4 regions of the Rhizobium sp. UBA1881 genome follow, and region 3 is predicted to be linked to each of the others. Evidence: predicted binding sites of a transcription regulator. Region 3 holds the regulator's gene; each other region holds the start of a gene.

What was found. The regulator PhoB, encoded in region 3, activates phosphate uptake and scavenging genes when phosphate is short. The targets are predictions, from matches to a motif close to TGTCATNNANCTGTCAT.
Region 1: B3605_RS23100 (inorganic diphosphatase) is a predicted target of PhoB. The motif match lies at 2,333-2,349, and genes of this name have one in related genera.
Region 2: B3605_RS05355 (DUF2794 domain-containing protein) is a predicted target of PhoB. The motif match lies at 2,326-2,342, and genes of this name have one in related genera.
Region 4: phnC (phosphonate ABC transporter ATP-binding protein) is a predicted target of PhoB. The motif match lies at 1,577-1,593, and genes of this name have one in related genera.

The regions. Positions count from the first base shown of each region.
Region 1 covers NZ_DDHH01000190.1:49,695-53,953, reverse strand. Annotated here, with positions in the region: gene B3605_RS23110 (class I SAM-dependent methyltransferase) at 1-484, shown strand, start outside; gene B3605_RS23105 (aldo/keto reductase) at 614-1,600, shown strand; gene B3605_RS23100 (inorganic diphosphatase) at 1,675-2,277, opposite strand; gene B3605_RS23095 (DMT family transporter) at 2,407-3,318, opposite strand; FMN riboswitch at 3,398-3,547, opposite strand; gene hupB (DNA-binding protein HupB) at 3,670-3,945, opposite strand; gene lon (endopeptidase La) at 4,151-4,259, opposite strand, start outside.
Region 2 covers NZ_DDHH01000054.1:8,673-12,931, reverse strand. Annotated here, with positions in the region: gene acnA (aconitate hydratase AcnA) at 1-984, shown strand, start outside; gene B3605_RS05360 (DUF1223 domain-containing protein) at 1,258-1,995, shown strand; gene B3605_RS05355 (DUF2794 domain-containing protein) at 2,364-2,765, shown strand; gene B3605_RS05350 (GNAT family N-acetyltransferase) at 2,772-3,329, opposite strand; gene B3605_RS05345 (hypothetical protein) at 3,797-4,259, shown strand, end outside.
Region 3 covers NZ_DDHH01000152.1:18,946-23,204, forward strand. Annotated here, with positions in the region: gene B3605_RS18270 (aspartate aminotransferase family protein) at 1-807, opposite strand, end outside; gene B3605_RS18275 (GcrA family cell cycle regulator) at 1,235-1,780, shown strand; gene phoB (phosphate regulon transcriptional regulator PhoB) at 1,863-2,546, opposite strand; gene phoU (phosphate signaling complex protein PhoU) at 2,583-3,296, opposite strand; gene pstB (phosphate ABC transporter ATP-binding protein PstB) at 3,340-4,155, opposite strand; gene pstA (phosphate ABC transporter permease PstA) at 4,170-4,259, opposite strand, start outside.
Region 4 covers NZ_DDHH01000035.1:4,405-8,663, forward strand. Annotated here, with positions in the region: gene rsgA (ribosome small subunit-dependent GTPase A) at 1-173, shown strand, start outside; gene B3605_RS03395 (AAA family ATPase) at 288-1,451, shown strand; gene phnC (phosphonate ABC transporter ATP-binding protein) at 1,712-2,557, shown strand; gene phnD (phosphonate ABC transporter substrate-binding protein) at 2,645-3,556, shown strand; gene phnE (phosphonate ABC transporter, permease protein PhnE) at 3,627-4,259, shown strand, end outside.

The DNA of each region.
Region 1 (4,259 bases), on a different contig from region 3:
CAATGGCGGCGTCGGCGTCGAGATCGGCGCGGCGTTCGGGGAATACACGGCGGAGATTCTCGAAAAGAATCGCCCGGCCCAGCTTTATCTCATCGATCCCTGGAGCATGGACCGCTACAGCTCCGGCCTCGACCAGATCCATACCCAGTTCGGCAAGCAAATCGAAAGCGGGCAACTGCACCTGATGCAGGGCACCTCGCTGGAGAAACTCGCCGAGTTCGAAGACGACTTCCTCGATTGGGCCTATATCGACACGGATCACTCGTTCGAACTGACCTGGCAGGAGCTTTTGCTCTGCGACCGCAAGGTCAAGCGGACCGGCCGCATCGCCGGCCACGACTTCTGCACCGGCAATACGGTGAAGCCGATCGTCTATGGCGTCGTCGAGGCCGTCACCAAATTCTGCAAGGATTATGGCTGGCAGTTCGAATTCCTGACCGTCGAATCGCATGCGCACTTCTCCTTCTGCCTGAAGCGGCTCTGAGTCGCGCAGGCTTTACGGAAAAATGGCAGAGGCGGGCGTGCCGCCCTGCCCTATCTCCTATGTCTCAAGCGCTTGTCGGCCTTTGTGTGGACTGATAGTGCCATGAAGGAAACGAGGAGGATCATTCCAATGAAGCAGCATTCTTTCGGCCACCTGCCGCACACGGTGAGCAATATCGGCTTTGGCGCATGGCAGATCGGCGGCGCCTGGGGCGACGTCAGCGAAGCTGATGGACGCGCAGCACTCAATGCGGCGCTCGATGCCGGCATCACCTTCATCGACACCGCCGACGTCTATGGCGACGGCCGTTCGGAAAAGATCATCGCCGATGTGCTTGAGAGCCGTGGCGGCGAGCGCCCGATGGTCGCCACCAAGGCCGGCCGACGACTCGATCCGCATGTGGCGCATGGTTACACCAAGGCCAATCTCGAAGGCTTCATCGACCGCAGCCTGAAGAACCTCAAAGTCGACAGCCTCGACCTCGTGCAGCTGCACTGCCCGCCGACGGAGGTGCTTTATCGCCCGGAGGTGTTCGAGGGGCTGAACGAGCTGCAGAAGGCCGGCACGATTCGCGGCTATGGCGTCAGCGTCGAGAAGGTCGAGGAAGCGCTGAAGGCGATCGAGTTCCCCGGCGTGGTCAGCATCCAGATCATCTACAATCTCTTCCGCCAGCGCCCGAGCCACCTTTTCTTTCAGGAAGCGCGGCAGAAGAACATCACGGTTATCGCCCGCGTGCCGCTGGCAAGCGGGCTGCTCTCCGGCAAGATAAGCCGTGAGACGACGTTTGCGAGCGACGATCACCGCAACTTCAACCGCCATGGCGAAGCGTTCGATGTCGGTGAGACCTTCGCGGGCGTTCCGTTCGAGGTCGGCCTGCAGGCGGTCGAAGAGGTTCGCAAGCTGGTTCCCGAGGGCGCCACGATGGCGGCGTTCGCGCTGCGCTGGATTCTGATGAGCGACGCCGTCACGGTGGTCATTCCCGGCGCCCGCAACGCCGAGCAGGCGAAGGCCAATGCGGTGGCCGCCAGCTTGGCGCCGCTGACGCATGAGGTGATGGCCGCGAGCCACGAGATCTACGACCGACTGATCGCGCCGCATGTGCACCAGCGCTGGTAACAGCCGCATCTTATCTAAAAACAGAAATGGCCGGGCATAGACCCGGCCATTTCCTTGTCTGGGCTTTGCCCGGATTACTTCTTGTCAGCGTAGGCCTTGATGGCGGCGGCGACTTCGGCCTGCGCCTTCTCGGCGTTTTCAAAGCCGTTCAGCTCGACAACCTTGCGCTTTTCCGGAATCTGCTTGTAGACGCGGAAGAAGGCCTGCAGGCGCTGCTGCTCGATCTCGGGAAGATCGCTGATTTCCTTGATCTTGTCGTAGCTCGGGTCGATGTCGCTGGCCGGAACGGCAACGATCTTGTCGTCCTTTTCGCCGCCGTCGATCATGTTCAGCACGCCGATCGCACGAACCTTGATGATAGCGCCCGGGACAACCGGCTCGCGGGTGTAGACGAGCGCGTCGAGCGGATCGCCGTCACCGCCGAGCGAGCTGGTGATGGAGCCGTAGTTGGCCGGGTAGATGACCGGCATCGACTGGAAGCGGTCCACGACGATGTGGCCGGTCTTGGCGTCGATTTCGTACTTGGTGAAGCTTCCCTGCGGAATTTCGATCGCCGTGAAGAACTCCTTGCTGTCGTCCTTCGGCTGCGGATAGTCGAGATAGGAAACATAGTCGGAAGCGGCGGCGACGCCGGCCGTGAGAAGAACGGCAGCGGCCGCAGAAATAATGGTCTTCATAAGAGATACCCCCAATTGGCATTGCGAAGAAACGCCCTCCGCCTATGGGGTTTGCATTACAGCGATGTGACATGTGCCGGGCGCTCGGGATCATCCACATGACAATCTCGTGAGCGCCCGGAACAGCGCTTATTCGGCTCCGCGCTCGCGCTTCATCTCGTGGCGCATGAGGAACAGCGAGGCGCAGAGGATCAGGGCGGCACCGAGCCACAAATAGCCCGCCGGCGCATAGCCGAAGACCAGCCAGCCGGCGAGAACGTTGAGCGGCAGCTTCAGATCGTCGAAGGGCTGGACATAGGCGGCATCGGCCGCGCTGTAGGCGAGCGTCAGAAGGTACTGGGCGATCGCCGTCAGCAGGCCGGCCGCGACGAGCAGAATCAACACCGTGCCTGTCGGCATCGCGAAGCCGGCCGCAAAGGCAAGACCGCCGTTGACGGGCGTGAGGAGCACGAGCAGCCACACGGTGATCGTCTCCGGCTTCTCGATCCCCGTCAGGCTCTTGGTGATCAGCGACGAGGCGCCCCAGAGAAGTGCCGACAGGATCGGCAAAAGTGCCGCCCAGCTGAAACTGTCCGACCAGGGCTGCAGGATGATCATGGCGCCGGCAAAACCACAGGCCGTGGCGCTCCAGCGCGCTGCCCCTACCCGTTCACCGAGGAACAGGCGGGCGCCGAGAATGATGAAGAAGGGTGAGGTCATGACCAGCGCGATGGCCTGCCAGATCGGTACGCTTGCAAGACCAGCGACCCAGGTCTGGACACCGAGAGCGGCCAGCACGACGCGGATGACGTGGCGCCAGGGGTATTGGGTGCGCATCGCACCGAGGCCAGTCTTCCACAGGAAGGGTAGCGAGAAGACGAGCGCGAAGGCATATTGCCAGAAAGCGACCGAGGCCGACGGAAAGGCCAGGGTCATCGTCAGCCGTTGAGTGACGACGTTGAGAACGGCGAAGGCGATGCCGGCAAGCACCATCCAGCTTGCGCCGGCGAGTGCACGCGATGCGGATATGGAAATCTGGGTAGTCTGATTCATGTCATTCATCCGAACAAAAGGACCAACACAAATCAGGACGCATGAACGCGGGTGCCGACGCGGCGGACGATGCCGCCCCGCGTACCCTGCTCATTCTCTTTCATCCGGACTATGACCGTCGGCTCCGGAATTCAACCGGATCTGCTGACCCTTCTCACCTGGAGTGAGAAGGCGCTCGCGGGCTCAAGCTTGCGCTCTTACCGCCGGTGGGGAATTGCACCCCGCCCTGAGAATGATCCATGCGTAGTTGAAAGCCGCGATCGCGGCAAGTCTCGCAAATGCGAAAAGGGTCCGGCTTTCGCCGAACCCTTCGAATACTTGTGCTGCCGGTCTCGTTGCCCGGCTGCCAAGCAAATCCAATCAGCCGTTGACGGCTTCCTTCAGGCCCTTGCCGGGCGTGAACTTCGGCACGTTGCGTGCCGGAATGTCGACTTCAGCGCCGGTCGACGGATTGCGGCCCTTGGTGGCAGCGCGATGGGAAACGGTGAAGCTACCGAAACCAGCGAGGCGAACGTCGCCCTTGCCCTTGAGCTCAGCCTGGACAACTTCGAAAACAGCGTCGACGGCCGAAGCGGCATCGGTCTTCGAGAGTCCTGCCTTTTCGGCAACTGCGGACACGAGTTCATTCTTGTTCATGTTTCCACCCCTTTCAAATGGTTCGAAACGACTCAAATCTATAGCCGGGCACGGAATTTGGTGCATCAGGCCCGCCGCACCCCAAAGAGCCTGCAAATAAAGGAAAAGCAAGCGTCTCCGTACGGTTTTCACAAAAAAAGGCTGGCAAAAATGCCAGCCTTTTCAGGGTTTTTAAGCAATAGGGCACGAATGTGGCAAACAAGGCTCAATGAGCGATGGAAGTGCCGCTTTCGTCGTGCCCTTCGACCGTTGCGATAACAGGCGTTTCCACCGTGCCGTCCCACTCGATCGCCTCCGGTCTGCGGACCAGAGCA
Region 2 (4,259 bases), on a different contig from region 3:
CTGACGAAGGAGCCGATCGGTGAGGACCAGAACGGCAACCCCGTCTACCTCAAGGACATCTGGCCGACCTCGCACGAAGTGCAAGCCTTCATCCAGAAATACGTCACCCGCGAACTCTACGAGACGAAGTATGCCGACGTCTTCAAGGGTGATGCCAACTGGCAGGCCGTGCAGGTTCCCCCGGGCCAGACCTATGCCTGGGACGACAACTCGACCTATGTGCAGAACCCGCCCTACTTCGTCGGTATGGGCAAGACCGGCTCCGGCGTATCCGACATCAAGGGCGCGCGGGTCCTCGGTCTCTTCGGCGACAAGATCACCACCGACCACATTTCGCCGGCCGGTTCGATCAAGGCTGCCTCGCCGGCCGGCGCCTATCTCCTGGAACACAATGTCGGCGTCGCCGACTTCAACCAGTACGGCACGCGTCGCGGCAATCACGAGGTGATGATGCGCGGCACGTTTGCCAATATCCGCATCCGCAACCACATGCTCGGCCCGAACGGCAAGGAAGGTGGCTACACCATCCACTATCCGTCGAAGGAAGAGGAATCGATCTACGACGCGGCCATGCAGTACAAGGCCGAGGGCGTTCCGCTCGTCATCTTCGCCGGTGTCGAATACGGCAACGGCTCCTCGCGCGACTGGGCGGCGAAGGGCACCAACCTGCTCGGCGTCAAGGCGGTGATCGCGCAAAGCTTCGAGCGCATCCACCGCTCGAACCTCGTCGGCATGGGCGTCATCCCCTTCGTCTTCGAGGAGGGCACGACTTGGGCGACGCTGGGGCTGAAGGGCGACGAGACCGTCACCATCGAGGGGCTTGAGAACATCAAGCCGCGCGAGAAGAAGATCGCGAAAATCACCTATGGCGACGGCACCGTGAAAGACGTTCCGCTGCTCTCGCGCGTCGATACGCTCGATGAGGTGATCTACCTCAACAATGGCGGCATCCTGCAGACGGTGTTGCGAGATCTCGCAGCCTGATCGGCCCTGATTTTTAAGACATGCCTGATAATGGCCGCCGGAAAGCGATTTCCGGCGGCTTTTTCGTGTTCGGGAGGGCTGCAAGCGGCCGGCCTCACGGCGAAGTGTTGCGGAGTTGTCCCACGCGGGCTCCGTCTCACCCGTTCGTGATTTTTCGTTTGGATCGGGAGCGATTATCTCTAGGTTGAAGAGACGGAGCCCTTGCGTGCGTGACTGGCCAGAGATTTAGGCCGGCGTCTCGGCAAGGTGGAGAGGAAAAGAGGTAGAGGTGCAATGTCGCCGCGGTTTTTGATTTCGCTGATTGCAGGTGTGGCTCTGGCGAGCCCTTTGCTCGCCGACGAGGCGCCCAAAGGCGTGGTCGAACTGTTCACCTCCCAGGGTTGCGCCTCATGCCCTCCCGCCGACGCGGCCTTTCGCAAGCTCGTTGAGCGCGGCGATATCATCGCTCTCGCCTATCACGTCGATTACTGGAACTACATGGGCTGGGCCGATACGCTGAGCTCGAAGGAAAATACCGAGCGGCAGTACGGCTATGCGAAGACCATGGGCCGCGCCAATGTCTACACGCCGCAAGTGGTGGTGAACGGCCGCGATCATGTCATGGGCTCGGATATCGGCGGCATCGAGAAAAAGGTCGACGGCTTTCTCACCGGTGGCGAAGGTCTGACCGTTCCGATCAAGGCCGAGGTCAAGGGCGATCAGCTCGAGATCAACGTCGCGCCCGGCCAGGGCAAGGCCAATGTCGTCATGGTCTATTTCGATCGCGAAAAGACGATCGAGGTACAGAAGGGCGAAAACAGCGGCCAGAAGATCTCCTACATGCACAGCGTTTCGGATGTCGAAACGGTCGGCATGTGGGACGGCAAGGCGACAAAGCTGACGCTGCCCGCCACCGTGCTGCAGAAGCCAGATCTTGAGGGCTGCGCCGTCATGCTGCAGTCGTCGACGGCCGACGGAACGCCATCGGCGATCCTTGGCGCCACCGTGGTCATGGCCGGCAGGAACATCTGAGCCGCCATAGTTCTCGGATTTCATCTGTCTTGTCAGGTGGAAGCGGGGCGGCCCGACTGATCGTATTCGGGGCTGGGGTTAAGGTCGATACGGTCAGCCGGGCCCTTTGGCGCGCTGGCGCCAAACAGTCACATCTCCTCCAAAGTGCCGAAAGACGATGCGCAGAATTCAGTGTCGGCGAACCCGCTGAGGATGCGCCGGTCAAGTGCGAGCGAATTTCACTTTTAATTGAGGCGCTGTTTTGACTGAAATGCGGCACGCGGCAGATTGCACAGACTATGCTTAATGCGCGCGAGGCCGCGCTTGCAATTTGTAAAGGCTAAGGCAAACTGTCACCCGCGTGTCACGAACGGAGGCATTCGAGACCGATGACAGATCAGCCGGATTTGCGGCGTGGGAACAATCGGGCTCCCGATGGCGATTCCCCCGTCGTCGTGGATATCAGGGACTACAAGCAGAGCAAGGACCCGTTGCCGGTGACGTTTCACCGGCGAGAGCTGGATGCGATCCTGTGGATCTACGGGCGCATGGTCGGCGAAGGCGAGTGGCGGGACTACGCGATCGACCACCTGAAGGACCTTGCCGTCTTCTCCGTCTTCAAGCGCTCCGGCGAAATGCCGCTCTTCCGCATCGAAAAGAATCCCAAGCTCGCCGCCAAGCAGGGCGCCTATTCCGTCGTCAACACGCACGGCCAGATCCTGAAGCGCGGCCACGACCTGCAGCAGGTGCTGAAGGTGTTCAACAAATCGCTGAAGCTCGTCGAGAAATAGGCGCGATCAACCCAGAAACAGCGTCGCCGGATAGGCGTCTGGATCGGGATCGGTCGAGGTGCCGTCGCCGAGCGCTCGTTGCATCAACATCGTATCCAGCCAGCGACCTTGCTTGAAGCCGGAACCCTTGATGCGGCCGATTTCCTCGAACCCATGGCTTGCATGCAGTGCGATCGAGGCCGGATGCGCACCGCCGATCACGGCGATCATCTGGCGGAAACCGAGCGCCGTCGTCCGCGATATCAGCTCCTCCAGCAACCGCTTGCCGACCCCCTTGCCCTGCGCTTCCGGCGCCAGATAGATCGAATCCTCGACCATGAACCGATAGGCCGGCCGCGTGCGGAACGCTGATGCATAGGCATAGCCGACGAGCGCGCCATGCTCGTCCACGGCGGCGATATAGGGGTAGCCCTTGTCGACAATGGCCTGGTATCGCGCCGCCATCTCGTCGCGATCCGGTGGGGCGATCTCGTAGCTCGCAACACCATTCAAGACGGAGTCGCGGTAGATGGCGGTGATGGCGTCGATGTCGGAGAGGGAAGCGTCACGGAGAAGAACGGGCATGGGGCGGGCCGGTGTCTGGAGGGGTGGTGTCGTTGCTTGAAGAGCATCCCGGGTGGCGGTTGGCAAGGGGAAAGCGGACGGGCTGCGATGGTTGCGGGAGGGGCGGGTGATCCACTGGCGTTGCATATGTGGAAGCGTGCTTGGATTCTCGGGACGAGCCCGAGAATGACGGCGGAGTATGTGGTTGCCGCCGGGAAGCTATTGAAACAAGGGCATTTACCCCCTCTCGACGTCATCCTCGGCCTTGTGCCGAGGATCTAAGCACGCCTCCACGTGCACGACGTCGATGGCTGTTCATCCTGGCGTTCATCGCTCACTTCGCCGAGCACCGCTACGCCGTCTACTGCTCAGACCTATTAGCCATCCCGAGAACTTTCCCCTGAAGCAGCATTGCAACTTCAACTTTCGCAAAGCCTTGCCTCTTGCCGCCGGCTGCTTTAGCTCATGAATGAAATGGAGCAGACCTAATGATTTTCATGGTAATCGCGGTCCCGATCGTCTTGGTCTGCTTCCTGCTGTTTCCCCGCCACACGCTGATCGTCGTTGCCGCCCTTGCCTGCATCGGCGCTGCCGTTGGTCTCTATCTCTATTTTCAGCAATCCGACCGCCTGAACTCGGCGAGCCTGGTGTCGGGCACGAGCAGCGGAACCAGCGGTTGCCAGGATCCGGACAAGCCGGTTTTCGTCGAGCTGTCGAATGCCTCCGACCGGCAGGTCAATATCGTGCGCTTCCGGCTGATCGCGAAGCGTCCGGGGTTCAGCGGCGAGGTCTATTCGGATTACTTCAGCAGCGACAAGATCATCGCGCCGCATAGTGAGTACGGCAGCTGCTGGGCACTGAACCGCTACAGGGGCCTGGACACTCTGCCGGGCCGACCCGCACCTAGTGATTTCGAATGGTCCGTCGATATCTCGTCGGTCGATTTCGCCG
Region 3 (4,259 bases):
GCCGGCCTTCATGCCGGAGGCTGCTTCAGCTGTTGCAAGGCAGGCGCCGAGCGGGAAACCACCGCCGATGCCCTTGGCGACCGCCATGATGTCGGGCGTGACGCCGGACCATTCATGCGCGAAGAGCTTGCCGGTGCGGCCAACGCCGGACTGAACCTCGTCGAGGATCAGAAGCAGGCCGTGTTCGTCGCAGAGCTGGCGCAGCGCCTTCATGAATTCCGTGGTTGCCGGGCGGATACCGCCCTCGCCCTGTACCGGCTCGATCAGGATACCGGCCGTGGCATCGGTGATGGCGGCACGGACGGCTTCGATATCGCCGAAGGGCACCTGGTCGAAACCGGGCGTCTTGGGGCCGAAGCCTTCGAGATACTTTTCCTGGCCGCCGGCGGCGATCGTTGCCAGCGTGCGGCCGTGGAAGGCGCCTTCGAAGGTGATGATGTGGAAGCGCTCGGGATGGCCCTTCGAATACTGGTAGCGGCGCGCGGTCTTGATCGCGCACTCCAGAGCCTCGGCGCCGGAATTGGTGAAGAACACCTTATCCGCGAAGGTTGCATCCGTCAGCCGCTTGGCGAAGCGCTCCTGGCCGGGGATCTCGTAAATGTTGGAAAGGTGCCAGACCTTCTCGGCCTGATCCTTCAGCGCGCCGACGACGTGCGGGTGGCTATGGCCGACGGAGGTCACGGCAACGCCCGCGCCGAAATCGAGATATCGCTCACCAGTTTCGGTGATCAGCCACACGCCCTCTCCTCGCTCGAACCGCAGCGGGGCACGAGAGTAGGTATCATAAAGCGGCGCGGCTTCAGCCATGGCGCGATCTCCTGTCATTCGCTCAACAATGGCCCGGACTCCGGCTAAAAAGCGGGTGCCCGGAAATGAAAAATGCCGCCTTTCGGCGGCGAGGGGCACTATTGTCTTTTCGCAGTGCGATGTCAACAAAACTGAGCTTTTGTCGCATGCGTCAAGCAAGCATCGGGGCGCCGGCGAGCTATCAACAGCTAATGTTGCAGAAATGACTCTACCACCCAGCAAGTTGGGGAAAACCGAGAAATCGATTCGCCGCGATTCAACCGACTCTTGTCACGGAGTCGCCCTCACTCTAGGTTAAAACTCAATTACTAGACTGCATGCGGCGGAACTAGTCACCAAAATCGAGCAAGCGTTTCTTGGTCCGGACACGTCCGCGCCATGGGTGAAGGATTCTGCCTACACCAACGCAATAAGGCGGAGACAGGGCATGAACTGGACAGACGAGCGCGTTGAGAGACTGAAGAAGCTTTGGGCCGAAGGCCTGAGCGCCAGCCAGATTGCGGCACAACTTGGCGGTGTAAGCCGCAACGCCGTCATCGGCAAGGTCCACCGCCTGAACCTGCCTGGCCGCGCCAAGGCCGGCGGCACGACCACGGCGACGCGGGCACCGAAGCGCCCGGCGGTTTCGACCCCGCGCCCCGCCAACAGCTTCAATTCCGCACGCATCTCGCCAAGCCGCGCCGTTGCCCGCCCGCAGGGCGCAGTGGCTCTCAAGGAAGAGATGGACATCGATGCGATCGAGGAAGTCCGTTACCGTCCGGCTTCCAACGTTGTCGTTCCGATCTCGCGCCGCCTAGGCCTCACGGAACTGACCGAGCGTACGTGCAAGTGGCCGGTCGGCGATCCGCTGACGGATGACTTCCACTTCTGCGGCTGCGAGTCCCCTGACAACTCGCCGTACTGCACCTATCACCAGCGCATGGCCTACCAGCCGGTCAACGAGCGCCGCAAGGCCGCCAACCGGGTCGCATGACCCGGAAAGCCGGATAAGGAACACAAGAAAACGGGCCCTCGCGGGGCCCGTTTTTCGTTGGACCGGATGAAATGGAAGCGTCTTACGCTTCCATCGAATAACCAGCGCCGCGAACGGTGCGGATGACATCCTGCATGTTCGAGAAGTTGAGCGCCTTGCGCAGGCGGCCGACGTGAACGTCGACGGTGCGCTCGTCGACATAGATGTCATGGCCCCAGACGCCATCGAGCAGCTGCGAGCGGGAGAAGACGCGGCCCGGCGACGACATCAAGAATTCCAGTAGGCGGAATTCGGTCGGTCCGAGGCGGACTTCGCGGCTCTTGCGGTGAACGCGGTGGGTTTCGCGATCGAGTTCGATATCGCCGCACTTCAGCAGCGAGGACAGCACTTCCGGCTTGGCGCGGCGCAGCATCGCCTTGACGCGGGCAACGAGCTCAGGTGTCGAGAACGGCTTGACGACATAGTCGTCGGCGCCGGTCGACAGGCCGCGAACACGTTCGCTTTCCTCGCCACGGGCGGTCAGCATGATGATCGGCAGGCGCTCCGTCTCCGGGCGCATGCGCAGGCGACGGCAGAGCTCGATGCCGGATACGCCGGGCAGCATCCAATCGAGGATCAAAAGGTCAGGCGTGCGTTCCTGCAGCCGGATCTCGGCCTCGTCACCGCGAAGGATGGTATCGACTTCGAAGCCTTCGGCCTCAAGGTTATAGCGAAGAAGCACGCTCAGTGCTTCTTCGTCTTCAACGACTGCTACTCTTGGGATCATTCGTCTCGGTCTCCTGGGGGCGTGGGTCCGGAACGCTTATTCCGTGACCGCGCCGACGGTGTTGGCGGTGTCGTCCTTCGGACGCTCGCCTTCCGGCTGGGCGCCGGTAGCCATGTAGTAGATGGTCTCTGCGATGTTGGTGGCGTGGTCGCCGATGCGCTCGATGTTCTTGGCGCAGAACAGGAGATGCGTGCAGCTGGTGATGTTGCGCGGATCTTCCATCATGTAGGTCAGCATCTCGCGGAACAGCGAGGTGTACATCGCGTCGATTTCCTCGTCGCGCTCTCGGATCGACTTGGCACGATCTGCAACGCGGCTGGTGTAGACGTCGAGAACCTCCTTGAGCTGGACGAGTGCCAGTTCGGAGAGATGCTCGAGGCCACGGGCGAGCTTGCGCGGAACGCCGGTGCTCTGAACAGCGATGACGCGCTTGGCGGTGTTCTTGCCGAGATCGCCGACGCGCTCGAGATCGGCCGCGATGCGGATCGAACCCATGATTTCGCGAAGGTCGGCGGCCATCGGCTGGCGGCGGGCGATGGTGATGATCGCCTTTTCGCCGATCTCGCGCTCGGCGTGATCGAGGATCACGTCGTCGGAGATGACCTTCTGGGCGAGCGAAGTGTCGCCGTTGACGAGCGCGCGAACAGCGTCGCCGACCATCTGTTCCGCGAGGCCGCCCATTTCGGATATGCGGCGCGTCAGGAACTTGAGATCATCGTCGTAGGCGGAATAGATATGTGTCGATGCCATGGGGCTTATCCTTGAATGTCCTGAGGTTTACCGGTTTCGGAGATCAGCCGAAGCGGCCCATGATGTAATCCTGGGTGCGCGGATCATCCGGGTTGGTGAACATCTTGTCGGTATCGTTCTCCTCGACGAGGTTGCCGAGGTGGAACATGGCGGTGCGCTGCGAAACGCGGGCTGCCTGCTGCATCGAGTGCGTGACGATGACGATCGTGTAGGCTTCGCGCAGCTCGTGGATGAGCTCCTCGACCTTGGCGGTCGCGATCGGGTCGAGCGCCGAGCAGGGCTCGTCCATCAGGATGACTTCGGGGCTGACGGCAATCGCACGCGCGATGCACAGACGCTGCTGCTGGCCGCCCGAAAGGCCGGTGCCGCCTTCATGCACGCGGTCCTTGACTTCGTTCCACAGGCCGGCGCGCTGCAGGCTCTGCTCGACGATGACGTCCATGTCGGCCTTCGCCTTGGCGAGACCGTGGATGCGCGGGCCGTAGGCGACGTTTTCGTAGATCGACTTCGGGAACGGGTTCGGCTTCTGGAACACCATGCCGACGCGGGCGCGCAGTTCGACGACGTCGATATCCGGATCGTAGATATCATCGCCATCGAGCGTGATCTTGCCGGTGACGCGGCAGTTGTCGATCGTGTCGTTCATGCGGTTCAGGCTGCGCAGGAAGGTGGACTTGCCGCAGCCCGACGGACCGATGAGAGCCGTCACGGTGTTTTCGCGGATGTTCAGCTTCACGTCGAAAAGCGCGCGCTTTTCGCCGTAATAAACCGAGACGTCCTGGCCGATCATTTTATACGGAATGGTATTCATCTTCTGGTCTAGCGCCTTCTCAACTGCTGCTTCCGTCAACATGTTCATGATGTTTACTCCGTTTACCAGCGGCGCTCAAAGCGACGACGCAAGAGGATGGCTCCGAGGTTCATGACGATCAGGAACAGGAGCAGGACGATGATGGCGCCAGA
Region 4 (4,259 bases), on a different contig from region 3:
GCGATTGCACCCACGACCACGAACCCGGCTGCGCCGTCCAGGCCGCCGTCAAATCAGGCACGCTGGCGCCGGAGCGGCTGGCCCGCTGGCGGGTGCTGCGCGACGAGAACGACAAGAACACCCCGAAGATGACCGGGCCAAAGGGCAACAAGGTGCTGCAGAAGCGGCGGTGAGCGGGGCGAGGGAGTGCTCATCCATCACATGGCTAGCCATCTCTAGGGAAATCTACTATTTTTCACTAGACTTTCCTATGCATTGCTAGACATCGCTCGAACCTCGGGAAATTCATGGACCCGTTTCGCAATCCATTCGCGCCTGGCGCGGGTAGTCGTCCGCCGGAACTCGCAGGCCGGGATCTCATTCTCGAATCTGCCAAGATTGCCTGCGTGAGGGCCGTAAAGGGCAGGAGTGCTCGCTCGCTCATGCTGCTTGGTCTTCGCGGTACCGGAAAGACCGTGCTGCTCAACGAGATCGGTCGGATTGCGGAGCAAGAGGGCCTGCTGGTTTCCAAGGTAGAGTCCCCGGAAGGAGAGAGCCTCGCCCGCCTCATCTATCCGGAAATGCGCAAAGTCATGCGATCATTGTCTGGGGTGGAAGCGGCAAAGCAAATCGCAACGCGCGGTCTGCGCGGGCTGAGGAATTTCGCTTCGATATTCAAAATCGAAATTGCCGGTGTGGACGTCGGGGTGGAACCGGAATCTGGTTTGGCTGACACCGGTGACCTCCAGTATGATCTGCCGGATCTTTTCGTATTGATCGGAAAGGCGACACAGGCCGCAGGACGTGGCTGGATACTTCTGATCGATGAAGTCCAGTATTTGTCCGATGCTGACCTTTCCGCACTGATCGTTGCGCTGCATCGAATATCTCAGGATGGCCTGCCCGTTCTTTTGGTTGGCGCAGGTCTGCCACAGATTGCACGCCTCGCAGGCGAAGCGAAGTCATATGCCGAACGGCTCTTTCAATATCCAGCCGTGGGCGCTCTTGACCCGGCTTCCGCCGCGCAAGCGGTCAGAAATCCAATAATTGACGAAGGTGCCACCATCGCGCCGGAGGCATTGGAGCTTATCGTCGAGCGAACGAAAGGGTATCCGTTCTTTCTTCAAGAGTGGGGTTCCGTCATTTGGAATGATGCCGGAGGACCGGAAATCACTTTTGCGGATGCAGACCATTCCTACACAGAGACACTGGCGTTGCTCGACGACGGATTCTTTCGGGTGCGGATCGATCGCTTGACGAAAGCAGAGATCCAGTTCGTAAAAGCGATGGCAGGACTGGGGAATGGGCCTTATGCGATGGCGGATGTCGCCCAGGCCATGGAGCGCACGCAGAAGTCGCTGGGGCCGACACGAGCAAGCATCATCTCAAAAGGCATGATCTACAGCACGGATCACGGCTATCTCGATTTCAGCGTGCCGCTTTTCGCCGAATACATGCGACGCCAAGGCTGATCCATCCAGCTCCGCCTCCTAGACCGGCGAACTCTCCGGGTATTGCCGTGTCCGCGATCGCATCCCCAATCACGAACGCCGGTCCACGCCGTCGCACTCGCCTCATCCCACATCTGTCACAGAATTGTGACCCCACTGTCACGTTTCAATCCACAGTAGCCCCGTTTGTGACAGCACTTACACAAAACTGACATTGGAGCTTCATGGACCGGGCCTAATGCACTCCCTCATATCGCGTTTGGGTTATGAGGAAGAGCATGATGTTCGAGCTGAAGAATGTCACCCGTCAATTCGGCAAGAAGATCGCCGTCGATTCCGTGACGCTTGACATCCCTCAGGGCCAGATGGTCGGCATTATCGGCCGTTCCGGTGCCGGCAAGTCCACGCTTCTGCGCATGATCAACCGCCTGCAGGAGCCGAGCTCCGGCTCGATCCATTTCAACGGCACCGAGGTGTCGGGCCTGCGCGGCAAGTCGCTGCGCAACTGGCAGCGCGATTGCGCCATGATCTTCCAGCAGTTCAATCTCGTGCCGCGCCTCGACGTGATGACCAATGTCATCCTCGGCCGTCTCAACCATCGCTCCACCGTGCTCAGCCTGCTCGGCGTCTTCACCCGCGAAGAGCGCGTGCAGGCGATCGCGGCGCTTGAGCGCCTCGGCATCGAGCAGACGGCGCTGCAGATGGCCGGCACGCTTTCGGGCGGCCAGCAGCAGCGCGTGGCGATTGCCCGCGCTCTCATGCAGGCGCCGAAGATGCTGCTTGCCGACGAGCCGATCGCCTCGCTCGACCCGCTGAACGCCAAGATCGTCATGGACGCGCTGCGCGATATCAACGAGCGCGAAGGCATCACCGTCATCACCAACCTGCACACGCTCGACACCGCGCGCAGCTATTGCGAGCGCATCGTCGGCATGGCCGGCGGCCGCGTCGTTTTCGACGGAAAGCCGTCCGAACTGACGGCCGATGCCGTCAACGAGATCTACGGCACCGACAAGAACGGCGCCGGCATCGACGAGACCATGACGTCCACCAGCCTGGATAACATCAAGGGCAAGCAGCAGGACGCCGTATCGCGCGTGATGGCCGCCTCCGCCGTCATGCGCTGACAAGTTTCCGGCCGGGGGAAAAAGCCGGAAAAATACCGATCCCCAGTAACTTACAGTCACTGAAAAACGTCACCAAAGGAGACTACCATGTCTGCGTTCCGCAAGATCCTGATGGCAACGATCGCCATCGCCACCGTTGCAGGCCAGGCCTACGCTCAGGACGTCAAGGTCCTGCGTATCGGCCTCGACGGCGGTGAAAACGAAGCCGACCAGGTTCGCCGCACCGAGTGCGTCAAGCCGGGCCTCGTTGCCGCTACCGGCGTTTCGGAAGTCCAGATCTTCCCGTCGCCGAACTATAACGGCGTCATCCAAGGCCTGCTGGGCGGCACCATCGACCTCGCCGTCATGGGCGCTTCCTCCTACGCCTCGATCTACCTCAAGGATCCGAACGCCGTTACGCCGGTTCTGACCACCAAGCAGGAAGACGGCTCGACCGGCTACTACTCGATCATGGTTGCCCGCAAGGATTCGGGCATCAAGACGCTCGCCGACGCCAAGGGCAAGAAGCTCGGCTTCGCCGATCCGGACTCTACCTCGGGCTACCTCGTCCCGAACGTCTCGCTGCCGAAGGATGTCGGCATGCCGGTCAAGCAGTATTTCTCCGAAACCGGCTTCGGCGGCGGCCATGAGAACCTCGTTCTCGGCGTTCTCGACAAGAAGTTCGACGTCGGCACCACCTTCGGCTCCGCCACCGGCGATTGGGCCCAGGGCTACACCTCTGGCAACCTGCACATCATGGTCACCAAGGGCCTGCTCGACATGGACGATATCGTTCAGGTCTGGAAGTCCCCGCTGATCCCGAACGGCCCGCTGATGGTTTCCAACAAGCTGCCGTCCGACATCCAGAAGAAGGTTACCGCCTACTTCGCCGAACTGCCGAAGACCGACAAGGGCTGCTTCGACAGCTTCACCGGCGGTGGTTACGTCGATTGGTCGCCGGTCGACCAGTCCTTCTATCAGACGATCATCGACGCTCGTAAGTCGGTTATCGGCGGTTGATCCGAACCTCTGAATAAACTCGCGGCGGCATCATCATGGTGCCGCCGTTCGTTCAACAAGGATGCTCAACATGGCGCACGTGGCCGAACCCGACCACATGGGCGGACTGCAGCAAGGCTCCCGCACAATTCTCGATCACTACCAGCAGCAGGTCCGGACACGGCGTATCTACACCGTGATCTCGATCGTTGTGTTCCTGATCGTCCTCGGTGCCTCGCTCGATTTCGCAAACAGCGCCAATTCGGGCAAGTTCTTCGAACGCCTTCCCTACCTCTTCGACTTCATGAAGCATTTCGTGCCGGACAGCCCGCTCGAAATCTTCAGGGCCATGTTCGATCTGCCGTCGCCCTATGCCGATGGCTCGATCAAGTATGATTACGTCAGCGACCGCGTCTACATCACCGACAGCTTCTACATCCCGAATTTCTTCTACCAGCTGGCGATCACCATCAACGTCGCCATCGTCTCGACCATCCTCGGCGCATCCGGCGCCTTTGTGCTCTGCTTCTTCGCCTCGACCAATCTGGTCGGCGCCGGCGCCACCCGCTGGGTCGTGCGCCGCATCATGGAAATCCTGCGCGCCTTCCCGGAGATCGTCATTGCCGGCCTGCTCGCCGCCATCCTGTCGATCGGCCCGATCTCGGCCATCATCGCGGTGTCGATCCACACCATCGGCGCGCTCGGCAAGCTGTTCTTCGAAGTG